Idiomarina loihiensis L2TR: one gene and its partner. The main gene of each other region encodes a partner of the protein of the gene in region 2 in a complex. Links are inferred from orthologs where the notes say so. Each region holds a gene or a part of one and is shown on either strand. Other genes may lie near its edges.

What was found. The genes of interacting proteins can lie anywhere in the genome.
Region 1: the proteins of IL_RS13190 (region 2) and dsbB are in contact, whole or in part, in a solved structure (PDB 2HI7), measured with the Escherichia coli proteins. The link is inferred for Idiomarina loihiensis L2TR from one-to-one orthologs.

What each region holds. Positions count from the first base shown.
Region 1 is NC_006512.1:1,953,826-1,959,178, reverse strand. The notes cover bases 1,135-4,098. They hold dsbB (disulfide bond formation protein DsbB), read right to left. Parts: upstream 2,908-4,098; coding sequence 2,362-2,907; downstream 1,135-2,361. Other genes in these bases: fadR (fatty acid metabolism transcriptional regulator FadR), read left to right, coding at 3,051-3,761; IL_RS09365 (YcgN family cysteine cluster protein), read left to right, coding at 1,912-2,343; IL_RS09370 (lytic murein transglycosylase), read left to right, coding at 1,135-1,895. Also shown: rnd (ribonuclease D), read left to right, coding at 1-590; IL_RS09375 (YcgL domain-containing protein), read left to right, coding at 611-871; more of IL_RS09370, read left to right, coding at 858-1,134; IL_RS09350 (hypothetical protein), read left to right, coding at 4,102-4,929; IL_RS09345 (winged helix-turn-helix domain-containing protein), read right to left, coding at 5,324-5,353. UniProt on the Escherichia coli protein: Required for disulfide bond formation in some periplasmic proteins such as PhoA or OmpA. Acts by oxidizing the DsbA protein.
Region 2 is NC_006512.1:2,760,667-2,765,947, reverse strand. Bases 1,636-4,504 are described here. They hold IL_RS13190 (thiol:disulfide interchange protein DsbA/DsbL), read left to right. Parts: upstream 1,636-2,697; coding sequence 2,698-3,312; downstream 3,313-4,504. Other genes in these bases: IL_RS13185 (mechanosensitive ion channel family protein), read right to left, coding at 3,314-4,504; IL_RS13195 (serine/threonine protein kinase), read left to right, coding at 1,655-2,659; ccoG (cytochrome c oxidase accessory protein CcoG), read left to right, coding at 1,636-1,662. Outside these bases: IL_RS13205 (Zn-dependent hydrolase), read left to right, coding at 1-165; more of ccoG, read left to right, coding at 232-1,635; more of IL_RS13185, read right to left, coding at 4,505-4,549; IL_RS13180 (acyltransferase), read right to left, coding at 4,562-5,281. UniProt on the Escherichia coli protein: Required for disulfide bond formation in some periplasmic proteins such as PhoA or OmpA. Acts by transferring its disulfide bond to other proteins and is reduced in the process. DsbA is reoxidized by DsbB. Required for pilus biogenesis.

The DNA.
Region 1 (5,353 bases), 810 kb from region 2 along the record:
AGTCGCAAATTCAGGTGCGTAAACGCACACAAAGCTGGCCGGATGATCTGCTCTATTTGGGCGTAGGCAATGCCTGGCAGCTGAACCCGCGGCAACTGGCTGCACTTAAAATTCTGACGCCCTGGCGTTTACACAAAGCGCGCGAGCGCGACATTCCGCTGGGCTTTATTGCCAAGGACGGGGTCTTGCTTGAGCTAGCCCGAAGAATGCCAAAAAATGACGACGAGCTAAGCCGCATTCCAGATTTAGCCCCCATGTCACGCAAGTATTCGGGGCGCGATATTATTCGCTGTATTCAGCAAGCCGAACAAGTGCCCGAGTCTGAATTTCCGCAAACGTTGGAACGTCTGGACGATATGGAAGGCTACAAGCCAACTTTTAAGGCCATTAAAAAGGCCGTTACGGAACTGGCTGAATCTTTACACATACCGGCGTCACTGGTGGCGTCACGCAAGCAAATTAATGATTTTATTAACTTTCATTGGCAATACTCAACGCAACAACAGCAGCGTTTGCCGCAACCTGACTTAATGGTGGGTTGGCGTCAGCACGCAATTGGGGCAGAATTACAGGCTATAATTAGCAAGTAGCCCCATTCAGGAGAACTGCCATGCTGTGTGATGTTTATCGCAGCTCGAAAAAAGCCGATACCTATCTTTACCTGCCTCATGGTAACGAATTTACCGACGTGCCCGATGTTTTGTTGGGCCAGTTTGGTCGCGCCGAAAAAGTGCTGACAATTAACCTGGCCAACCGTGAACAGTTGGCGCGTTTAACGGTCGAAAAGTTACAACAGCATTTGCATAACGATGGTTTCTATTTGCAGTTACCACCGAAACGAGAGGAACTTCAAGTCAATGTTAACAAATAAAATAAAAGTGGCAGGGCTGGCTCTTTGTCTGGCTTCTTCATTTGCGCTTAGCGCGCCGGCTTCTGCGTTTCAGGAAACTGACGACAAGGCTAAAAAAGAGTCCAGCGAAGATGTGAACCAACAGTTTGCCACCTACGTTGAAGCTCTGAAAGCCGAAGCCATTGAAAGCGGCTATAAGCAAGACACTCTGGATAAAGCCTTCGCCAAAGTAAAGTATTACGAACGGGCGGTAGAGCTGGATAAAAACCAGCCGGAATTTAAATTAACTCTGGATACCTACCTGCCACGCGCAGTACCGGATTGGAAAGCCGAAAAAGCGTTAGAAAAATACAACGAACATAAAGAGCTGCTGGAAAAAGTGGGCAAAGAGTACGGCGTGCAGCCGCGCTTTATTGTCGCGCTGTGGGGCATTGAAACCAACTTTGGTTCGTTCACTGGTGGCTTTGATGTGGTATCGGCACTAACTACGCTGGCTTTTGACGGACGTCGCGAAGAGTTTTTCAAAAAGCAGCTTTGGGAAGCCTTAACCATTATTGAAGACGGCCACATTGAACCGGAGCAAATGAAGGGTTCATGGGCAGGCGCTATGGGGCAAACTCAGTTTATGCCAAGCTCTTTCATGAGTTACGCCGTGGACTACGACGGTGACGGTAAAAAAGACATTTGGGGCAGCTACCCGGACGTATTTGCGTCAGCCGCTAACTACCTGAGCTCGGTTGGCTGGAAAGACGACGTAACCTGGGGACGTCAGGTACAACTGCCTGAAGGTTTTGATGAGTCATTAGCCGGGCTGGACACTAAGAAAAAGCTGGGCGAGTGGGCTGACTTAGGCGTTACACGCTTTGACGGCTCTGAGTTGCCATCGCGCGGCGATATCGATGCATCAATAGTGATTCCGGATGACAAAGAAGGCCGCGTTTACCTGGCTTACGCTAACTACGACGCGCTCATGCGCTGGAACCGTTCGCACTATTTTGTGGCCGCCGTGGGCTATTTGTCCGACCGCATTCGTTTTCCAAGGTAATGCCTTGTCGGTACTGATGAAATGGTATGAACAGCCGCTGCACACACTGAGTCACGCACAATGGGAAGCCTTGTGCGATGGCTGTGGGCAGTGCTGTTTAAACCAGCTACTGGACGAAGAAGATAACCTGTATTCTACCGACGTTGCCTGCCGGTTGTTAGATACCAAGACGGCCAGCTGCAGCGACTACGCTCACCGCAGTGAGCGTGTACCCGCTTGTGTAACCTTAACCCCTGACAACCTCGACGAGGTTTACTTTATGCCCGCTAGCTGCGCTTATCGGTTGCGGGCAGAAGGACAGCCTTTGCCGCAATGGCATCCGTTAAGGCATGAGGGCAGTAAAGAGCCAATGAAAAAAGCCGGCTATCATGTAGCCGGCCATTGCGTAAGTGAGGCGAAGTTCAAGGGCGACCTGGAAGACCGTATAGTGACCTGGCCCTTGTCTTAGCCCTGGCATTAAAACGGATTATTTGTGGTAAAGCACCAACCCGTCTTTTTTCGTGAACGACGAAATAATATGGCAAATAGTCACAATAATACCAATGAGCAATAAGCCCGCAAAAATCACCGTCATCCAGCCCGGCATACCTAACCCCAGCCATTGCCAGTCAATGTCACCGCATAACCCCGGTGCCGCAAAAAGCCCCGGCATCCATTCGTGCATTGGTGCCCAGTCAGGGAAATTAGGCGCACTTTCACACACCGCAAAGAACGCGTTTTTCGAGGTTTGAAGATCCCAGTGATCGTAGGCAATTAATAAACCTTGATAACTGCTGTAAAGCCAGCCAATTAAAGCCGCCCAGCGCGTTAACCAAAGCCCGGAACCAAACAGGCCGACAATAGCAGACAAGCCAATACCGATAACCGCCATACGTTGATAAACACACTTTACGCAGGGCTCTAAGTTAAGAACCATCTGGAAGTAAAGCGCGGCGCCCAACAGGCCTGAACACCCTAGAAATAACAGTAACCAGGCAAAAGGTTTGTTAGGCCACTGACCCACAGACAGCATGATGATTTTCCTTAAGAAACTGTAAAAACGTAGAAACCATACCCAAATAGCGTGGTGTTGTCGATATAAAGCCGGAAGTTATCTTGTCCGACCTCACACAAGGCTGCTAGAATCCTTTTATTAGTTAGTTCACAGGCGGGAATATGATAATAAAAGCTAAAAGTCCGGCGGGTTTTGCCGAGGAGTACATCGTAAAATCTATCTGGAACGGGCATTTTGCACCGGGCACTATTCTACCCGCTGAACGAGAACTGTCTGAACTCATTGGGGTAACGCGAACCACCCTTCGCGAAGTGCTGCAGCGTCTGGCGCGCGACGGCTGGCTGACCATTCAGCACGGCAAACCCACCAAAGTGAACAACTTTTGGGAAACCTCTGGTCTTAATATTCTAGAAACCCTGGCGCGCCTGGACGAAGACGGCATGCCGGAGCTAGTCGACCAGCTATTGTCTGCACGCACCAATATTAGCGCCATTTATATTCGTGCCGCCATTCGCCATAACCCAAAGCGAGTTCTGGAGCTACTGGAACCCACCAGCGAGCTGGAAGACAACAAAAAAACCTTTGCCGAGTTCGACTACCAGTTGAACCACGACTTAGCCATGGCCTCCGGCAACCCCATTTATGTGCTGGTACTGAACGGCTTTAAAGGCCTGTACTCGCGTATTGGGCAGTATTACTTTTCGTCGTCAGAAGCCCGCCAACTGGCCCGCGACTACTATGAAAACCTAATAGCCGTAACCCGCGAAGGCGACTACAACGAGTCCGTTAACCTGGTTCGTCGTTACGGTTACGAGTCCGCCGAAATTTGGCATAGCCTGCGTGGCGATATGCCGGATGATTTGGTGGGTTAATTAAGCTAGTTTCCCGCTTTTCTCGATAGAATTAAATTTAGTTTTTTGATTATAAAGCCTGATAACTCTTTTTGAGTTGTCAGGCTTTTTTGTTGCTTGCTTTTCATTTTTAACCCGTTTAGTGTCAATTACATACGTAAATTGTAAAGACTGATATTGCGCACTTTAAAATGGCTAAATGAGCATGCACATTTTATTTTAGCTTATAGTGGAATAATTTTGATAGAAACGAACGCCTTATTAAAAAGGAAAGAGGTACTTTTGATTTTTTTAATGGGTTAGAAAGTGTGCATGTGCAGTGCACAAACGTTACATTTCAAATTAAACATCGAGCAATTTAATGGGACAATATTCAAGAGAGATTTCTAAGAGAATCCAACATACTCGTATCAAGGAAGGATATTGCTTGATTTGTGGGAAGTTTGGAGCACTTTCTAAAGATCACGTTCCGCCTCAAGGATCGATTCAAATCACAAAAGTTGAGCAAAAACACATTACCGAGTTAATGGGGGATGAATCAAACAGCTTAAAGGGTGTAAAGGCTAAAAATGGTAGCATTTTTAAAACTATATGTAGCGCATGCAACAATGAAATACTTGGTAAAAACGATTCTGAAATATCACGCGTGCATAAGGAGTTAACAGTGTTAATAAGGGCTCATTTTGAAGGCCCTCTCGTGACTCCTACAATGCTAAGTTTAGATATTGATGCCATAAGATATGCTAGAGCTATGATCGGTCATATTTTAGCTGCAACATCTGTAAGTGAGTGCCGGACAGAACCTGTGGACGCACCATATTTTAAGCCCTTACAAGAGTTTGTCTTAGGCGAAAATGATGCTATAGAAAATACTCACGACATATACTATTGGTTTTATCCTCACAAAAAACACTTAAGTGCAAAAATGGTTGGTTTTCACAATGAGGGGAACATGACTATTCTAAGCTTGCTATCTTTTTTTCCTGTCGCTTTCTTAGTAACACAAAAAGGCAAAGGTACTTATCCCGCCCACGCGAGAAGATTGAAGTTAACAGATAGAAAAATGCATTTAAGCTTATCTATGCATAATGCAAAATTTGTTGACTTTCCATTTATCGAGTTAACTGGGAACAGCTTTTACTTGCTTGCCGATCAACAGTGCATAGTAAGCTATCCGGTCAAAGAGTGAATATTTTGAAAATAGAATGTAACAAGTCAATTAACTACTTGCCTATCGGCACCTGATTCACAAAAAAACGCGTGCCGGTTATTAAGGCGTTAAGCGGGAAGAGCAATGTGGCGATCGCTTCGAGGAGGAGAGAGTAGTGAGATCGAGCAAAATCTATTCTTCAATATCTACGGTCAAGTTCGATCCGAGTCACGTTACTGAGTCTGTCAGGGTTGATCTCCAAGATAATGTCGAGTGATTCAAATTAGCATAGCTACGAGCGGGAAAGTCAGGTAAACACAATTGAACAGGCCTTTAGGGTTGTAAGTGAAGATGGGTATTGTTGTTTTGTTAATCTACATAAGATATTGCCAAGTTCACGGCCTAGTTTTGCTAGCTTTCACGTTCCCGACCATCAGCTTTTTAGCAGTACAATATCTTTTTG
Region 2 (5,281 bases):
GCAGGACACGATGCTCAATTTTTTACAGAGATTACGGAGTCCGGGCTAATATTTATCCCGTCTGTAAATGGGGTCAGTCACGCACCCGATGAGTGGTCGCACTGGCATGACGTGGAAGCTGGTTGTAACATACTTTTAGATTGCATCATTAATTCAGCCCAGTGAGCTGCGCAAACAGTTAAGATCCGTTATACTGTGCGCACCTCGCCGTGACACTATGTGGTATTGCTCATGGAACAAAAAATAACGGTTCAGTCCGCCGATAAAGTCAAAATTCAACGTCCAGACGGACAGAAACACAACGATAACTACTCCCCCCGCAGCCGAATTTACGTGCGTGATACCAAAGGTGCCATGGAGTATTTTAGACGTGGGTTTGGTTTTCTATTGCTGGCTGTCTTTGCTCTCATTCCCTGGCTGACTTATCAGGGCGAACAAGCAGTTCTGCTCGATATTATGGATCAGCGCTTCCGTATTTATGGCTTAACTTTGTGGCCGCAGGACTTCACTGTAGTTGCCTGGTTTGCGATTGTGGCCGCCGTTGCGTTATTTTTTGTGACAACCGTTTTTGGTCGGGTCTGGTGTGGGTTTATGTGCCCGCAAACCACCTGGACCTTTATTTTCATGTGGTTTGAGAAAAAGTTCGAAGGGCCGCGCAATAAGCGTATAAAACTGGATGAACGCAAAATGGACTTTGACAAGTTCTGGCGCAAAACCGGTAAACAGACCGGCTGGATCCTGGTGTCTCTATTAACCGCAATGATCTTTGTGGGTTACTTTACTGACATACGCGAACTTTTCCTGAACTTCTTTACCCTGGACGCCGGTTTCTGGGCAACCTTCAGTGTTCTTTTTTTCGCATTCTGTACTTATGGTAACGCCGGTTATATGCGGGAAATTATGTGTACGCACATGTGTCCTTATGCGCGTTTCCAGTCGGCTATGTTCGATAAAGACACTTACACCGTGTCTTATGATGCTGAAAGGGGCGAGCCCCGAGGCCCACGCTCGCGTAAGGCTGATCCGGCTGAAAAAGGCTTAGGTCACTGTATTGACTGCTATATGTGTGTGCAGGTCTGCCCTACCGGCATCGATATCCGAAACGGTCTGCAATACGAGTGCATCGACTGTGGCGCCTGTATTGATGCCTGTAATGACGTTATGGATAAAATGAATTATCCAAAAGGACTTATCCGCTTTACCACTGAACGTAACTTAGCCGCCAAAAACAAAAAAGAGAAAACCAATCCGTGGCGGATGAAGAGTATCGGCTACTTTATTATGGTTCTCGTAGTTAGTACCGTACTGGTTTGGGACGTCGCGACCCGTGTGCCTCTGGAGGTTGATGTATTACGTGACCGTAACCAACTGTTCAGAGAAAATATAGAAGGACAAATTGAAAACGTCTTTACCTTAAAGCTGGTCAATAAGTCGCAACAGGACATGACTTACCGCGTGGAAGTTAAAGGTTTTGATGAGTTCGAGTTAATTGGCGATTCTACGAAACAGGTTTCTGCGGGTGAAGTCGGAACCTTGCCGGTAACCGTAGCGGTTCCACCATCATTATTAGAAGGTCAGGTCACAGAGTTTTACTTCGTGGTCACAGCGGTTGATAATGCGGATATAACTAATACGCATCAGAGCCGCTTTTTATATGAATGATTTTACAGAGAACGCGTCGGACTTTGCTTTTCAGGGACTGACGCCGGATCTGGTTGTTAATGCCTTAGAAAGTGTCGGTTTGTATCCCGCATCGGGCTTGCTGGCACTTAACAGCTACGAAAACCGGGTTTATCAGTTTGCTGACGACGATCGCAAACGTTACGTGGCAAAATTCTATCGCCCGCAGCGCTGGCGCACAGAGCAAATTAACGAAGAACTGGAGTTTGTTGAGGAACTGGCGCAAGCCGAGGTTCCGGCGGTTTCGGCTCTGGAGCTTCAGGGAAAGCGTCTGCACGAGTTTGAAGGCTATCGTTTTTGTGTGTATACAAGCATTGGCGGCAGAGCCTTTGAGCCGAATGACCTGGACGAACTTGAGCGACTGGGCCGTCAAATAGGCCGTATGCATGCGGTGGCTCAGGCAGGCAAGTTTAAAGTCCGGGAAACCATTGACTATGAAGGTTTTGTGGAACAGTCCGTGGTCGAGCTACACCAGTCCGCTTTATTACCCGCTGAATTAAAAGACGCCTTTTTTGCCATTCTTGATCCCTTAAGTGAGCGCTTACGTTCTACACCTTTGCAGGACTTCGAGTATCAGCGTCTGCATGGCGACTGCCATATTGGTAATATTCTGCAGTATGAAGAGCAACTGACTTTTGTCGATTTTGATGATTGTCGCTCCGGCCCTGCAGTTCAGGACTTATGGATGATGCTGAACGGATCGCATCAGGAGCAAACATTACAGATGGATGCCCTGCTGACTGGCTACGAAGATTTCTGCGAATTCGATACGGCGCAATTGATATTAATTGAACCTTTGCGCAGTTTCAGAATCATTCAATATATGGCATGGTTATCACGCCGGTGGCAAGATAGTGCCTTTCAGCGAGCGTTTCCCTGGTTTGCAGAAAGCCGATATTGGGAGCAGCAGATTCTGGCACTGAAAGAACAATTGGCGGGGCTGGATGAAGCGCCGCTGAACCTTGGTTTTAATGGCTAATTTGAATAGATAGTTTTAACAGATAACAGGAAATGATAATGAAAAAGTGGTTAATGGGTTTTGCCGGGGCATTAATGGTCGCAGCGGGTTTTGCTCAGGCTCAGAATTTTGAAGAAGGTGTCCACTACGAAGTGGTAGCAGATGAAGCGACCAGCAAGCCGGAAATTGCAGAGTTTTTCTCATTTTACTGCGTGCACTGCTATCGCTTTGAACCTATTGCAAAAGAAATCAAGTCTGAATACCCGGATGCTTTCAAGAAGGCTCACGTGTCGTTCCTGGGGCCTCGTAATATGGGCGAGACCATGACTCAGGCTTTTGTCGTTGCGCAAAAACTGAATAAGGAAGAAGAAATTGCCGCGGCTATTTTTGATTACAACTTTAATAAAAATAGCATGCTGACCAGCAAGCAGGACATTCGTAATGTGTTTATTGTTAACGGTGTTTCCGGTGATGAGTTTGACAAAGCTATGGCGAGCTTCACTGTCCGCGCTGCGGCGTCTAAAATGGATCGCCGGGCAAGCAACTTAGGGGTTAACGCAACGCCAACTTTTATTGTTAACGGTAAGTACAAAATGCTGCCACAGGGGTTCCGTGACAGCGACAACTTCCAGGAAGACTTTTCTGATTTAGCCGGTTACCTGTTAGAAAAGTAACTCAGGACTCCGGTTTATAGTCACAATAAGCGCCTTCTTTGTTTTCAGAGAAGGCGTGGTTGTTATTCAAGTACTGATAATTCTTCAGTCCAAAGTCTGGCATCACACTGTATAAATACTCGATAATTGAGCTTTGTACCGCTTCGTATTTCATCCAGTCCGTTTGTTTACAAAACGCATAAATTTCCAGCGGTAACCCTGCTGCTGTAGGCTGCATAAGGCGAGCCATAATAGTCAGATCTTCTCTTACCTGTTTGTGGTTCCTTAGATAATTGTCAGTAAATACCCGGAATACAGTTAAGTTACTTACCGGTTTGTCGAGTTCATTGGCATTTAACCAGTCGTCAGCGGACTGATTAAAATGTTTTTTAGCAAGTTCTTCTAACTGTTCGTTCGACAGAATTTTAGAGCTGTCCAAATCAATCATTAGTGAACGTCTCATGCGCCGCCCACCTGTATTGATCATTCCCTGCCAGTTTTTAAACGACTCGTGTATTAATACATAAGTGGGCAAGTAAACAATGGTTTTATCCCAGTTCTCAACTTGCACGGAAATTAGGCCGACTTCCTGAACCGTACCATCAACCCCGTGATCAGTCAGCTCAATCCAGTCACCAATAGCAACCATACGGTTGGTCGCCAATTGCACTCCGGCAACAAAGCCCATTAGGGTATCCCTGAAAACCACCATAAGAATGGCGGTCATGGCGCCGAAACCACTTAGCAAGTACATAGGCGACTTGTTCATAATGATGGCAATAGTGATGAGAATCGCCATGAGTACCAGTATCAGTTTTATGACCTGAATGACTCCGGTAATGGGGACCTCACGTGCTTTATAAGTATAGTCATAGGCAATGGAAACGACGTTGGCCAGGGCTGTCAGAATACTGGTAATAACCCAGGTCAGATAAACACCCACAACCGTTCGCAGAGGGGACTGCCAACTTTCAAAGTTATTGATAAACAGAATTGGTATGAAACTGTGTATCAGGATAACCGGGGCTAAGTTTGCGCAACGCTTAAAAAGGCCACTGTTAACCAGCGATTTATACCACCGCTCGGGCGCCCTTTTTAACAAGTGCTCTATGGCATGATCGATAAGCCAACGCGCTATGGCATAGGTAATGTAACAACCAATTAGAACTAATAACGAACTGATAGCCAGACTCAGTTCCTCCAGGTTGCTCTGAAGACCGAATTTTTGTAGCCACTCTTTTACAAACTCGAAGTCCATTATAAAACTCCCTTAGCGGGTGCTGTGAATTTGCTTACGCATTTCGTCAATGGTTTGATCTTTTTCCTGCCAGCGCTGATTCAACCATTGTTGAAAATGGGCTCTGAAGACTTCGTCACTGGCGTAATCGCCGATTAAGTCAGCGGTAATGGGCCGTGTCTTTATATCAACATAGACGTTTTTCAATTGTCCGCTTAATAAATGCCAGACTACCGGGCGTTTATCGGTTCCCGGATAGACAATGGTAATATCCAGAATGGCCTCAAACTGACCTCCCATAATTTGCAAAGAGAAAGCCGTACCGCCGGCCTTAGGTGGCAGCAGGTTGCGAAAGGGGCTCTGTTTCTTTTCGTGTTTTTCCGGGGTAAAGCGCGTGCCTTCACAGAAATTCACCACAGTTGTAGGAATGTGGCGGAATTTGGCGCAGGAGCGTGTTGTTGTTGCAATGTCTTTGCCTTTTAAGTGTGGTTTTTTCTCCAGCAACTCTTTTGAGTAGCGTTTCATAAAAGGCATATCCAGTACCCAGCAGCCCCAGCCAATAATGGGTATCCACATAAGTTGTGACTTTAAAAAGAAGCGGGGCATAGGCATGTGGCGACGAGTCAAATGCATTAATACCAGCACATCGACCCAGCTACGGTGGTTAGCCATAACCATGTACCAGCCTTTTTCGTGGATATCGAGGTCACCTTCAATGTGCCATTCCATGCGTTGAGTCAGCTGGAACATCAT